Regions from separate parts of the Microbacterium sp. HA-8 genome, predicted to be linked through region 2. Evidence: predicted binding sites of a transcription regulator. Region 2 holds the regulator's gene; each other region holds the start of a gene.
The links. Region 2 encodes LexA, which represses DNA repair genes until DNA is damaged. Its sites were predicted from a motif close to TCGAACANNTGTTCGA; they were not measured.

Region 1: AB2L57_RS11140 (DUF222 domain-containing protein) is a predicted target of LexA. The motif match lies at 2,103-2,118, and genes of this name have one in related genera.
Region 3: AB2L57_RS11010 (HNH endonuclease signature motif containing protein) is a predicted target of LexA. The motif match lies at 2,155-2,170, and genes of this name have one in related genera.

What each region holds. Positions count from the first base shown of each region.
Region 1 covers NZ_CP162025.1:2,328,439-2,332,889, forward strand. The annotation lists gene AB2L57_RS11135 (DUF3145 domain-containing protein) at 77-580, shown strand; gene AB2L57_RS11140 (DUF222 domain-containing protein) at 679-2,067, opposite strand; gene AB2L57_RS11145 (NTP transferase domain-containing protein) at 2,197-2,889, opposite strand; gene AB2L57_RS11150 (ABC transporter ATP-binding protein) at 3,625-4,451, shown strand, end outside.
Region 2 covers NZ_CP162025.1:1,561,937-1,566,387, forward strand. The annotation lists gene hflX (GTPase HflX) at 1-8, shown strand, start outside; gene AB2L57_RS07425 (prolyl oligopeptidase family serine peptidase) at 40-1,968, opposite strand; gene lexA (transcriptional repressor LexA) at 2,019-2,735, opposite strand; gene AB2L57_RS07435 (LysM peptidoglycan-binding domain-containing protein) at 3,052-3,396, shown strand; gene AB2L57_RS07440 (histidinol-phosphate transaminase) at 3,457-4,451, shown strand, end outside.
Region 3 covers NZ_CP162025.1:2,303,506-2,307,956, reverse strand. The annotation lists gene leuA (2-isopropylmalate synthase) at 1-499, opposite strand, end outside; gene AB2L57_RS11020 (hypothetical protein) at 682-1,293, shown strand; gene AB2L57_RS11015 (DEAD/DEAH box helicase family protein) at 1,288-1,971, opposite strand; gene AB2L57_RS11010 (HNH endonuclease signature motif containing protein) at 2,240-3,655, shown strand; gene era (GTPase Era) at 4,206-4,451, opposite strand, start outside.

The DNA.
Region 1 (4,451 bases), 770 kb from region 2:
ATAACAATTTCACATCATCGCCGCCACTCCGCGGCAGGTCGTAGGGGAAGACGTACCTGAGAAAACGGGAGTGGAAATGGCGACATCACAGGCGCGCGGAGTGATCTACATCCATTCCGCGCCACGAGCGTTGTGCCCCCATCTGGAGTGGGCGGTGGGACGCGCTATCGGGCGAGCCGTCGGCTTCGAATGGGCCGAGCAGCCCGTCCTTCCGGGCGCGCGTCGCGCCGAGTTCTACTGGGAGGGCCCCGTAGGCACCGGTGCCGCTCTCGCGACGGCGATCCGTGGCTGGGAGCATCTGCGGTTCGAGGTGACGGAGGATCCGACTCCGCGATCGGATGGCGGCCGGTGGCTGCACACCCCGGATCTCGGCATCCACTACGCGCAGACGGACACGGCCGGCAACGTCGTCATCGGCGAGGATCGCGTGCGGTACGCGATGGAACTTGCCGCCGGAGATCCGCGAGAGCTTCAGCGTGAACTCGGCGTCGCACTCGGAAGTGCCTGGGACGAGGAGCTGGAGCCTTTCCGACACGCGAGCGATGAGGCCCCCGTCGTCTGGCTGCACAAGGTCGGGTAACGGACAGCGGGGTGGCGCACAGGCCTGAAGCGTGCGTGCCTCGACCCGCGGACTGCTCGTGTCAGATAGGCGCGTGCCTCGATCGCGGAGTGCTCGCGTCAGAAGGGTGCGTCCTGTACGTCGGGCATGAATCCGATGGTGACCGGTGGTGGGGTGTCTGTGTAGTGGAGTCCGCCGGGTGATATCCACTCGATCACCCCGCCCGGGTGGTGTTTCACCCGCCAGGGCGTCTCACCCTTCAGAGTGTGATGTCGTCGACAGAGCGCGCAGAGGTTTCTGTGGTCGGTGGCTCCGCCGAGGGCAAAATCCTCACCATGATCCATATCGCACCGATGGGTGGGCATGCGGCAGCCCGGGAATCTGCAGTGCGGATCCCTCACCCTCAGATGTCGGGTGAGGTCTGCGGATCTTGTGTATCTGTCGACGGCGAGGACTCCGCCGGTGATGGGGTCGGCGAGTACGCGTTCCCATCCGGGTACCGAGGCGGCGAGGATCCTCGCGGTGTCGAGGTCAATCGGGGTGCGTCCGACGAGCTCTGCGGGGTCATCGGTCACGCCGGCGAGTGCGAGGGCGGGGACGGTGACGTTGACGGTTGCGCGGATGGAGGCGAGTCCGCCGTGTCCGTCGCCGAGCCCTTCACCGGTCTGGGGGTCGATGCGGTGGGTGAGGACCATCTCCATGAGCACGTCGGCACGCACCTGATCCAGGGTCCGAGAATCCACCGGGACTCCGTCACCCTCGGCCTCGGCGGCGTCCTCGCCCTCGACCTCGGCGGCGTCCGCGGCTTCGGCCGCGTCCGCGGTTTGGGCGGCGTGTGCGGTGTTGAGGACGTCGCGGGCGATGTGGGTGATCATGTCGTGGATGCCGTGCACCGGTACCGCCGGGCCCCGGAGGAGGAGTTCGCTCATTCCGTCTTCGACGTCCCGCACCCACACCCCGCCGCTCTTGCGCGCGACCTGATGCCGCTCCGCGAACGTCGTCGGCTGCACCTGCTCGACCAGGCGCGCCAGTTGCGGTCCGAGCCGCCCGGGTGTGGTGGACGCGGCCCGCTCCAGCGCCTCGGCTTCGAACGCGGCGCGCACCTCCGGGTCGGTGAGTTTCACCCCGTGCTCGACGATCGCCCGCACATGCCCCACCGACACGACACCCGCGGCCAGCGCCTCGAACGATGCCGCGAAGCGCGTCACGAGGGTGTGGGCGTCGTTCATCCGCCGCTGCACCGAACGATCGGGTTGCCGCGCACACGCACCCAGCTCCGCGGCGAGCGCCCGCAACGGGAGTTCGGCTTCGCGGCCCGCGCTGCGGGGGATCTCCGCCACCCGCTCCAACCCGACCGCCTGCGCCTCGGCGAGCACGCTCATCGCCTGAGCCTCGGCCGCAGCGATCGCTGCCACCGCGGCCGCGTACTTCGCCGCAAGGGCCGCCGCGACAGCGTCGACACGATCGACGTTGTCGTCGTGTGCGTCGCCGCCCGGCGTGGTGTTCATACTCGAACGCTACGCGCAGGCTCCGACATTGACCGTCGAAGATATGTGCTTCTGACGCCCCGCGGCGAGATTCTTGGTGAGACTTCTCTCATCTCCCTCGCGACCTGCGCGAGGACGGCAGCGTCGGTGTCAGACGAAGAGATTCGCCCGCTCGAGGTCCTCGGCGAAGTCGACCTCGACGGCGTAGAGATCCGAGATGTCGAGGGGCTCGAGCAGCAGCCCGTTCTCGATGATGGCGAGCTCGAGACCGCGCTCGAAGTAGTCCTGGTCATCGACCCGGCCGAGCTGGTGGATCAGCGCCTTCTTGTCCCGGCTCGAGATGTAGTTGATGCCGACGGCCTCGCCGATTCCGCCTTTGACGGTCTTGGAGAGCTCGGCGATGTACCCCTCGGGGTCGACCGTGTACTTGACTTCTTCGTCGCTCACCTTGGCGGTGTTGACGGTCACGAACGACTGATCGCGCTCGATCAGGTCGATCGCGCGGCCCAGAACTCGAGGGTCGAAGACGACGTCCCCGTTCATCCACAGCACTCCGCCGCGGCCCGTGGCCTTGAGGGCGCGCAGCAGCGACTTCGAGGTGTTGGTCTGGTCGTATCGGTCGTTGTGCACGTAATCCGCGTCGGGGAAAGCGTCGACGATCGTCTCGGCGCGATAGCCGACGACCGTTGTGATGCGTGCCTCACGGCCGAACGCGGCATGGATGTTGTCGTGCTGCTGCTGCATGATGCTGCGGCCGTCGCTGAGCTCGGTGAGCGGCTTGGGCAGGCTGCGACCCAGTCGCGAGCCCATACCGGCTGCGAGGATGACGATCTGTCGAGTCATGATGCTCCTGGGAGTAGTCGCTGTGTTCACCATCGATTCATCGATGCGACACTCCGTTGTGCCGTCCCCATGGTAGCGAGAGCACCTGGGAAGACACAGGGCACGGCCCCGTCGTTGCCTTTTCGTGACCCATCGGCGCAGGGTTGCGACATGCGCGGTCGCGCCGCCGTGGGTGTCGGGGATGGTTGATACGTTGGACCGGTGACCGCCTCGACGCCAGCCCCGCGGGAACCGCTCGACGACGCCTCCGGCGATGCGGACCGCGAGGCGAGCCGCCCCGCGAATACTGAGGCTGCCGAGGGGCAGTCCAAGGTCGCCTCCTCGGGCGTCGAGGAGGCCGAGCAGAAGGCGACGACGCCCAAGCCGCGCGCGCCGCGGCCGCGTGCGCCACGCAAGACCGCGGCGCAGCGCGCGGCTGAGTCCTCGGCATCAGCATCCGAGAGCGCCGTGGAGCCTTCGGCACCACGTCCGACGACGAAGACGACGCCCACGAAAAAACGTCCGGCCACACGGCCCGCTGCTCGTTCGGCTGCAGGCGGCACGAAGCCCGGCGCCCAGAGGCCGGCGCCACCCGTGTCCGAGTCGAAAGTCGACGACTCCGCGCAATCGTCGGGGCAAGGCGTCCAGGGTCCCGAGATCGGCACGTTCGCAGCGCCAGGCCCGCCTCCGCCTCTTCCCGTAGCTCCGCCCGTGTTCGTGGTGCCGCCGCCGCCACCTCTGCCCCCGCGTCCCCCGTTGCCGGATCTGACGGACCCCGCGTCCGAGCCCGAGGACGATGCAGCGGAGCTCGAGGACGATGCAGCGGGACCCGAGGGCGAGACGGAGCCGCCTGTCGTCACGGCTTCGCCCGCGCAATCCGACGAGGCCGGCGCAGCGCAATCCGACGAGGCGTCGCCCGCGCATGCTGCGGCAGCGGAACCCGACGAGGCTGAGGCAGAGCCCGAGAGCCTCGACGCCCTCATCCCCGAAGCTCCGGAAACCTCCGCACTCCTGCTGCGCGGAGTCGGCAAGGTCTTCGGCGGCCTGCCCGCGGTCGACGGGCTCGATCTCGAGATCCCCGCCGGCTCCTTCTATGGGCTCGTCGGGCCGAACGGCGCAGGCAAGACCACGACGCTGTCGATGATGGCGGGCCTCCTGCGTCCCGACGCGGGCACCGTGTCGGTCTGCGGTGTGGATGCCGCGCGCGAACCGGTTCGTGCGAAGAAGATGATGGGGGTCCTGCCCGACAGGTTGCGCACCTTCGACCGACTGACCGGACGTCAGCTTCTCTACTACTACGGCGTGCTGCGCGGGCTCGCCCCCGCCGTCGTGCATCGCCGCATCGCGGATCTGGCACGGGCCTTCGACCTGACGGACTCGCTCGGGCGCACGGTCTCGGACTACTCGGCGGGCATGACGAAGAAGGTCATGCTCGCGGGTGCGCTCATCCATTCACCCCGCGTCCTCGTGCTCGATGAGCCTTTCGAAGCGGTCGATCCGGTCTCCTCCGAGGTGATCCTCGACATCCTGCGGGCGTACGTCGAGGGCGGCGGCACCGTCGTCCTCTCGAGCCACGGCATGGC
Region 2 (4,451 bases):
TGCGCTGAGCGCGGTCGTCGAGCCCGTCGAAGCGCCGGGTCAGCGCTCGAGCGGAAGCGTCGGAACGCCGGGCGTTTCGAAGTCGAAGACCTGTCCGAGGAAGCTGAGCTCGCTCTCGAGCGCGTGCACGATCGTCGCCGCCTGGCGGAAGCCGTGAGCCTCGTCCGGATATATCACAAGGGCGTGCGGGATGCCGCCGGCGGCCAGCGCATCGCGGAGCGCTTCGGCCTGCGCCGGTGGCACGACGCGGTCTTCCGCGCCCTGTAGCAGGAGGACCGGCGCGCTCAGGCCGTCCATGTGCGACAGCGGCGAGCGCTCGATGTAGATCTGCTCGGCCTCCGGCAGCGGCCCGACGAGGCCGTCCAGGTACCGCGCCTCGAAGTCGTGCGTGTCCGCGGCGAGGGCGCGGAGATCGCCCACGCCGTATCGGCTGATCCCGGCCGCGAACGCGTCGGAACCGGTGAGTGCTGCCAGCACCGTCCACCCGCCTGCCGACCCGCCCTTGATGGCCGTCCGCGCCCGATCGGCGAGGCCGGCGTCGGCCAGTCCCGAGGCCGCGGCCACGACATCCTGCACGTCGACGATGCCCCACTGCCCCTTCAGACGCTCCCGGTAGGCGCGGCCGTACCCGGTGGATCCGCCGTAGTTCACGTCGAGAACGCCGATGCCGCGACTGGTGAGATAGGCGACCGCGGGGCTCACTTCGCCCGCCACATGCGCAGTCGGGCCGCCGTGCACGGTGACGACGTACGGAGCCCGCTCGCCCTCGGGCGCGTGCGTCCCCGGGTTGGTGGGCGGGTAGTCGAACGCATGCACAGGACCGGACGGACCCGTGAAGGTCATCGCGCGGGCCCGCGGGTACCACGCTTCGTCACGCGGGAGTGCGCCCCCGCGGACAGCGCGGGTTGCGCCCGGGTCGTCGACATCCACGAGCCAGAGCCCCATCGGGGCGCTCGCACCCGCGCCCGTCACGAGCGCGCGGGCACCCCGCACGTCGCGTACGAGGATCTGCGCCGAGATCGGCACGTCCAGCACGCGCTCGCCCGTGCCGTCGGCCGCACGGATCGTGAGGGTGTCGCGTCCGTGGGTGCGCACCGCCAGGATGCGCCCGTCCGCGAGGGGGGCGTACCAGCGGGCGCCGAGGTTCCAGAGCGGCCCGCCGGTGTCGGCGTCACCCGAGGTGAGCTGCTGCTCGTCGCCCGGCTCGTCGCCGTCGGCGCGCCGCCGCTCGAGCTGCCAGCGCCCGCTCGCGTCGGAGGCGTAGAGCAGCGCGCCGCCGGACCACTCGGGCTGAAGCGCCGACACGCCGGGCCCACCGGCGATCGTCCTCGGTGCGTGCGTCGTCGTGGCGCCGAGGGGGACGATCTGCAGATCCGTGCGGTCCCACGGCATGTCGGGATGATCCCAGGCGACGTACGCGAGCAGCCGGCCATCCGGGCTCGGCGCGGGCGCCGCGTAGAAGCCGCGTCCGGCGGCGAGCACGTGGATGCCGGAGCCGTCGAGGGCGATGGAGACGATGTCGCGCAGCGGGGCGGCCGCGCCGTCGTCGTGGGTCTCACGCACGGCGAGCAGGCGATCTCCGCTGCAGACGAGATCGCCGAAGCGCGCTCCCGTGTCGGCGGGGGTGAGCGGCTCGGGCTCGGTGCCCGGCGCCATGCGCCAGACGCGCTGGTCGGAATGCTCCACGAACACGAGCGATCCCTCGTCGGTCACCGCCCAGGCGCCGCCCCCGTATTCGTGCACCCGGGAACGCACGCTCCAGGGCGCCGGAAGCAGGACCTCGGGCGCTGTGTCGCCGCCGCCGATGCCCACGCTGAGGATCGCGGTGCGGCCGCGTTCACCGGGCAGCGACTCGCTCCACCAGATGTCCTCGCCCACGAAGCGGGCACCGTCGATGCGCGGTGACGAGGCCGCCACCTCCGCAGCCTCGATCGGCGACGGCCAGGATCCGTAGGGCAGGGTCGGCATGGTCTCAGGCTACGCGGGGAGTGTTCGGCACAGTCGCCGTCGACCGGGACTCAGACAGCTCGAAGGACCGCCACGACTTTGCCGAGCACGGTGGCATGGTCGCCGAGGATCGGCTCGAAGGCGGAGTTGCGCGGCAGGAGCCAGGTGTGGCCGTCGCGGCGGCGGAAGGTCTTGACCGTCGCCTCGCTGTCGAGCATGGCGGCGACGATGTCGCCGTTCTCGGCGGTGCTCTGCGAGCGGATGACGACCCAGTCGCCGTCGCAGATGGCGGCGTCGAGCATGGAGTCACCCGACACCCGCAGCATGAACAGTTCGCCCTTGCCGACAAGCTGCCGAGGGAGCGGGAAGATCTCCTCGACCTGCTGATCGGCCGTGATCGGCACGCCGGCGGCGATCCGCCCCACGAGCGGCACGAGGGCGGCATCGCCCATCGGCGGAGCCGCGTCGGCGGGATTCTCGGCGGCGACGCCGGGCAGGTCGATCAGGACCTCGATGGCACGGGTCTTGCCGGAATCGCGCCGCAGATAGCCGGAGAGTTCGAGCTGGTTGAGCTGGTGGGTGACGCTGGAGAGCGAGCGCAGCCCGACGGCATCGCCGATCTCCCGCATGCTGGGCGGGTATCCGTGCGCCTGGACGGCGCGCTGGATGACCTCGAGGATCGCCATCTGCTTGTCGCTGAGGCTCTTGCGCCGGCGTGTGCGCGGCTTCGCCTCGGGGGCCGGCGCGGCTTCCGCTCCGCCGTCGGTGACCTCGTTCTCGAGTGCCATCGGACTCTCCTCCCGCCGTTGTCGGCTTCGAATGTCGGTGGCCCCTACTGGACTGTGTCCGCGCTCGTCGGAGCCGTTTGCAGGCTATCCGATCCGCGGGAGTCTTCGGCACATTTTTTCGAGCGTGTCGGGTGCATCGCGGTGACGAAGTTCGAAGAACAGCTTGACCTGAGGCGATATCGAAGATAACTTCGGAACGCACGTACGCATCCGGACCTCCCGGCCGAGGTCCGGATGCGGACGTCGGGACGGAGTCTTCGAATCCTCGTCCCCGCGCTCCCGGCACCACACACGGCACACGCCCCAGGAGGACACCATGACCGCCGCAACGATCACGACACCGAACACGCGCCTTCGTCTGACGACACGGGGCCGGCGCGTCCTCGCCGCCGTCGTCGCGATTCCGCTCGCGGCCGTGCTCTCGTTCGGTGTCATCAGCGGCGGCTCCGCTCTCGCCTCACGCGACGCGGGCGCCGAGGAGACGGCCTTCACCGCCGTCACCGTCCTGCCCGGCGATTCTCTCTGGTCGCTCGCTCAGCGCGTGGCACCCGGCGCCGACCCGCGCGACGTCGTCGACGCGATCTCGCGGCTCAACGCGCTCGACACCTCGACCCTGCGCGCTGGCCAGGTGCTCTCCCTCCCCGCGGAGTACGCATCCTGACCCGTCACGTACGCCTCCTGACTCGTCGGGGCGCGGCGGGTGCGCTCTACGATTGATCGGGTGACTGCATCCCTCGATGACCTTCCGCTCCGCGACGACCTGCGCGGGCAGCGGCCCTACGGAGCTCCTCAGGCTGCCGTTCCCATCGCGTTGAACGTCAACGAGAACACGCATCCGGTTCCGCAGGAGGTCGCCGACGACATCCTCGACGGCATCGCTGTCGCCCTGCGCGAGGTGAACCGGTACCCCGACCGCGAGTTCGTGACACTGCGCGAGGCTTTCGCGGACTACCTGGGTCACGGCCTCACCCGTGACCAGATGTGGGCTGCGAACGGCTCGAACGAGGTGCTGCAGCACATCCTGCAGGCTTTCGGAGGTCCGGGCCGCCGCGTGTTCGGCTTCGGCCCGACCTACTCGATGTACCCCTTGCTCACGGCGGGCACGGGCGCCCAGTGGGTCGCCGGGGAGCGCGCGCACGACTTCACGCTCGATCCGCAGGCCGCCGCCGAGCAGGTGGCCGATGCCGATCCCGACGTGGTGCTGCTGTGCTCGCCCAACAATCCGACGGGCACCCCCCTGCCGCTGCCCGTGATCGAGGCCGTCTACGAGGCGGCTCGCGGCGTGGTGGTCGTCGATGAGGCCTACTGGGAGTTCGCCCCGCACGACCAGCGTTCCGCACTGACGCTGCTGCACGACCGGCCGCGGCTCGCCGTGTCGCGCACGATGAGCAAGGCCTTCGCCTTCGCGGGTGCGCGCGTCGGCTATCTCGCCGCGGATCCCGCGTTCGTCGACGCCCTGCGACTCGTGCGTCTGCCCTACCACCTGAGCGCCCTCACGCAGGCGGCGGCGCTCGGTGCGCTGAGACACGCCGACACGATGCTCGGCATGGTCGATGACATCGTCGCGCAGCGCGACCGGATGGGGGCGACCCTCTCGGCGCTGGGCTTCGAGCCCTACGAGTCCTGGACCAACTTCATCCTCTTCGGCGCTGTCGCCGACCCGCACGCCACGTGGCAGGCTCTGTTCGAGCGGGGGGTGCTCATCCGCGACGTCGG
Region 3 (4,451 bases), 740 kb from region 2:
ACAGGCGGGCACCCTCGAGCGCGATGTCGATGATGCCCTGCCGGTCGGTGCGGAACACGACCTCGCGCTGCAGGATGCTCGTGGAGTTGTACAGATGGACGATGGCCTGCTTGGCACCCGCGATGGACTCGTAGGTCCGGGCGATGAGGTGATCCCGTGCCTGGGTGAGCACCTGGATCGTGACGTCGTCCGGAATGAGGTCTTCGTCGATCAGCTGCCGGACGAAGTCGAAGTCCGTCTGGCTCGCGGAGGGGAACCCGACCTCGATCTCCTTGTAGCCCATCTTGACCAGCAGCTCGAACATGACGCGCTTGCGTTCGGGACTCATCGGGTCGATGAGGGCCTGATTGCCGTCGCGCAGGTCGACGGCGCACCAGCGTGGCGCCTGCGTGATCCGCGTGCTCGGCCAGGTGCGGTCGGGCAGATCGACGCGGATCTGCTCGTGATAGGGGCGGTACTTGTGCACCGGCATCCCCGAGGTCTTCTGGGTGTTCTCCATGATGTCGTCGCTTCTCTGATCGAACTGGTGGGGGCCAACGACAAGCTCCGCGACGAGAAAGGCCCTAGATCGAAGCCTCGTCGCGGCGGCTAAGGAGGAGAAGCCCGCGCAAACGCATGGGACCGATGGTAGCAGGGATGCGTCGACGTGAGACGATCCCGCGCGCCCTGACACTCCCGGGTATGAGCCGTTTCCTCGCCGCCGGCGCCCTGGCCACCGCATTCGTTCTCCTGCTCGTCGGCTGTGCGACAGCTTCTCCGGGCGGAGCGGTCGTGTGGGACGCGCCGTCGCCGCCCGCCGGCGAGGTGATGGCACAGGGCACCGTGATGGATGTCGGGGGCGCGGCCGAGCTGTGCCTCGGCCCGATCGCCGAGTCTTACCCGCCGCAGTGCAGCGGCATCCCGGTCGAGGGGTGGTCGTGGGACGGGATCGAGGGGTGGGAGACGTCGGGCGATGTGACGTGGGGCGCCTACGCCGTGCAGGGCAGGTACGACGGGTCGTCGTTCGCGGTGACCGGCGATCCGGTGATGCTCGCCCTGTACGACCCGATGGCACCGGCGGATCCGACGGGCGGCGAACCGGGAACAGCGGACGACGCCGAGGTGGCGGATATGCAGGATGCTCTGCCTGCACTGCTCGGCGACAGCCTGCTCGCCTCGTACCCCGAGAACGGATGGCTGTGGGTGGATGTCGTCTGGGACGACGGAACCCTGCAGGACGCGGCGGATGCAACCTACGGCGAGGGCGCCGTCGTGATCCGCTCGGCGATGCGGGCTGTTGCGGGCGGGTCATGAAGCCGCGCTCGATCGGCCGGGCGACGGGTGGCAGGAGATAACCGCCCGTGATCGCTTCATCGAGTTCGAATGCGTCGGTCGGCACGCCGTCCTCGAGCTCGAACAGCCGGGAGGTGTTGTGACGCGTCCTTCGGTGTCGTTGTCGTCGATCAGGTTCATGGTGGCGCTGTCGGTCAGATGCATCTTGAACGCGTGCGCTGCTTGACGGACCAGGGCGGTACGATCGGCGAGGAAAAGCACGCGCTTGGCCCAGTTGGCACGCTGCATCACGTCGACCAGCGCGATCGCTGTGCGCGTCTTGCCCGTCCCAGAGCCAGTGCTCGTAGCCGTTGATGGCATAGATGAGCGGACGCTGTCCGAACTCGCGCTCCAGGGCGTCGGCATGCCGGAGACCGGCCATTCGCGGTCGCGCTTCTCGTCGAGCTTCCGCCCCGCCTCGTTCAGGAGCAGATCGATGTAGAGCTCTCGGTCCTTCGCCTCGTTCTGCGCCTGAAGACGTTCGAGGTCGGCGCGCGCGGATGACGACGCCCGCGAGCGGCGGAGGAACGAGGGAGGGATCTCACGCGGGCGGCGCGAATCCCGATCGCCGTAGGAGTGCGCGAGCCACAGCAGCACCTGATGGAGCTGCTCGAGCGAGGACAGCGCACGGTCGATCGGTACGGGGGCCTCCTTGTGCACGGCGTCGTTGCCGATCGTGCGGATGACGTCGAGCTTGAGAGTGACGGGGCGGCCGGCGGCCGCGGTGAACTCTATGGCGCGTGAGAGCCCGGCGAACGACGAGTCATAGGGGCGCGGGAGCGCTTCTGCGTCGTAGATCCAGCCGGTGAAGAGCTCGGCAGAGTCACTGAATCAGCAGCGACGTTGATCGGATGTTCTTCGGGATTTCTCTTCTGGACTGGGGTAATCCGGGGTTCGAATGTCGGTGGCCCCCGGCAGAATTGTGGGTATGGACGCACTGCTCGAACACCTCCAAGAGGTCATCGAGCCCGTACGCGACCGGGTGCGATCCGCCCTCGGCGAGGGTGGTGTGCTTCACGCGTCCGATGACCAGATCATGCGTGCGCTCGCTCTGGCTGCCGAGCTCCAGAGGGTGACGGATGCCGTCCTCGTCGAGGCGACGGGCGAGGTGGCCCGCCGGTCGGTGCAGCGCGACCGGGAACTGCGGATGACGTCCCGATACGGGTGCCATGACGTGAGCGAGCTCGTCCAGCGCACCACGCGCCTGGCACCGGCGACCGTGGGGCGGCTGCAGCGGGGGGCGAAGCCGGTGCGGGTGCGGGAGGCGTTCAACGGCGACCCCCTGCCACCCCTGCTCCCCGCGATCCGCGCGACGCTGATGGACGGCACCATCGGGCTGGACGGACTGCTCGCTGTCGCCGGGCCGTTGGATGCAATGTCGGACCGGGTCCCGCTCGATGACGTGCGGATGGCAGACGCCGTGCTGGCTGCGGAAGCGCGCGGTGAGGGACCGGCTGCCGCTCCCCCGGCGACTGCGGATCAACTCCGCGTGCAGGCGCAGGTGTGGTGCGCGGCACTCGATCAGGACGGCGCGGAGCCCCGCGAAGCACGGGCACTCCGCCTGCGGGGCCTCACGTTGGGCCGCACCACCGATGGCGTGGTGCCGATCCGCGGCGCAATGCTGCCCGAGATCGCCGCACAACTGCAGTTCGCCTTCGACGCGATCACCTCGCCACGCGTGCGCGACGGTGAGGGGTCGGTGATGTTCCGGCCCTCCGACGAGATCACCCCTGATGACGGGACGGATGGGCGGACCCGTGCGCAGAAGATGCACGACGCCCTGGCGACCGTCCTCACCGTCGCCGCGTCCAGCAGGCTCCTTCCGACGATCGGCGGCGCCGCCCCAACGCTGGTCGTCTCGGTGCGCGCCGAAGACCTCCTCACCCAGAACGGGTGGGCGCACGTCGAAGGCGCCGACGAACCCGTCTCACGCGCCGCCGCACAGCACGCCGGCTGCGCCGGCGTCATCCAACGCGTCATGCTCGGCCACAACGGACGCATCCGCAAGATCGGCACCGAAGAACGCATCTTCAACCGCCACCAACGCCGCGCCATCGCCCTCCGAGACGGCGGCTGCATCATCCCCGGATGCGGGGTACCGGCGGGCTGGTGCGAAATCCACCACGTCACCGAACACTCCCGGGGCGGCCCGACTCACACCGACAACGGCGTCCTGCTGTGCTGGTACCACCACCGCCACCTCGACCACCACGGCTGGCGCATCCGCATGAACCACGGCGTCCCCGAAGTGCTCGCCCCCACCTGGATCGAAGGCCGACCCACCTGGCGCGCCGCCACCGCCTCGAAGACGAGACTGCTCGACCGGGTCGTCAGACGCACGTGAATCGCGGGCGATGTCGGAGCCCCATGATCAACTGCGCGACTGGCCATCCGCCGGTGGCGCACAGCGGCATCGCGTCAGGCCCGACGAAAGAGCATGATCATGTCCGACAGCACACTCGACAGCACGCCCGACGACGACGCCCAGCGCCGCACCAACCCCGCCGAAGGCGCGTACGAGCGCGAGTCGGCTGGAGCCCGGCACATGCCGTGCGACGTCGTCGACCGACACCTGCTCTTGGTCGATCTACCGCTCGGGCGACGGACAGGACTTCATGTCGAAGCACTGCGGCGACTGGACGAAGGTCGACTGATTCCCGATGCGGGCGGCCGGGGAGCCTCGGCCGCCCGCCGCTCGCTGCATAGGTGGGCTACAGCTCTCCGCGGAAGGCGCGGTGCAGGAGGGAAAAGGAAGTCCCCGCTTCGAAGGAAGTACTTCACCCGGTCCGCAGCCGAAACATCTGCACGGCTCCACCCGGCGAGTCGAAGCCGACCTGACGGTTCAATCGCATCCGTTCGCAAGTAGGGGTTCGAACCCGACCGACCGGCCGACCCTAGAACCCGAGGCGCCGCAGTTGCTTGGGGTCGCGCTGCCACTCCTTCGCGACGCGCACGTGCAGGCTCAGGAAGACACGCGTGCCCACGAGCGGCTCGATCTGCGCGCGGGCACGAGCCCCGACATCCCGCAGCCGCGAACCACGGTGGCCGATGATGATCGCCTTCTGACTGTCGCGCTCGACGACCAGGTCCGCCCAGATATCGGTCAGGTCCGAATCCTCGCGCGGTGCCATGTCCGAGAT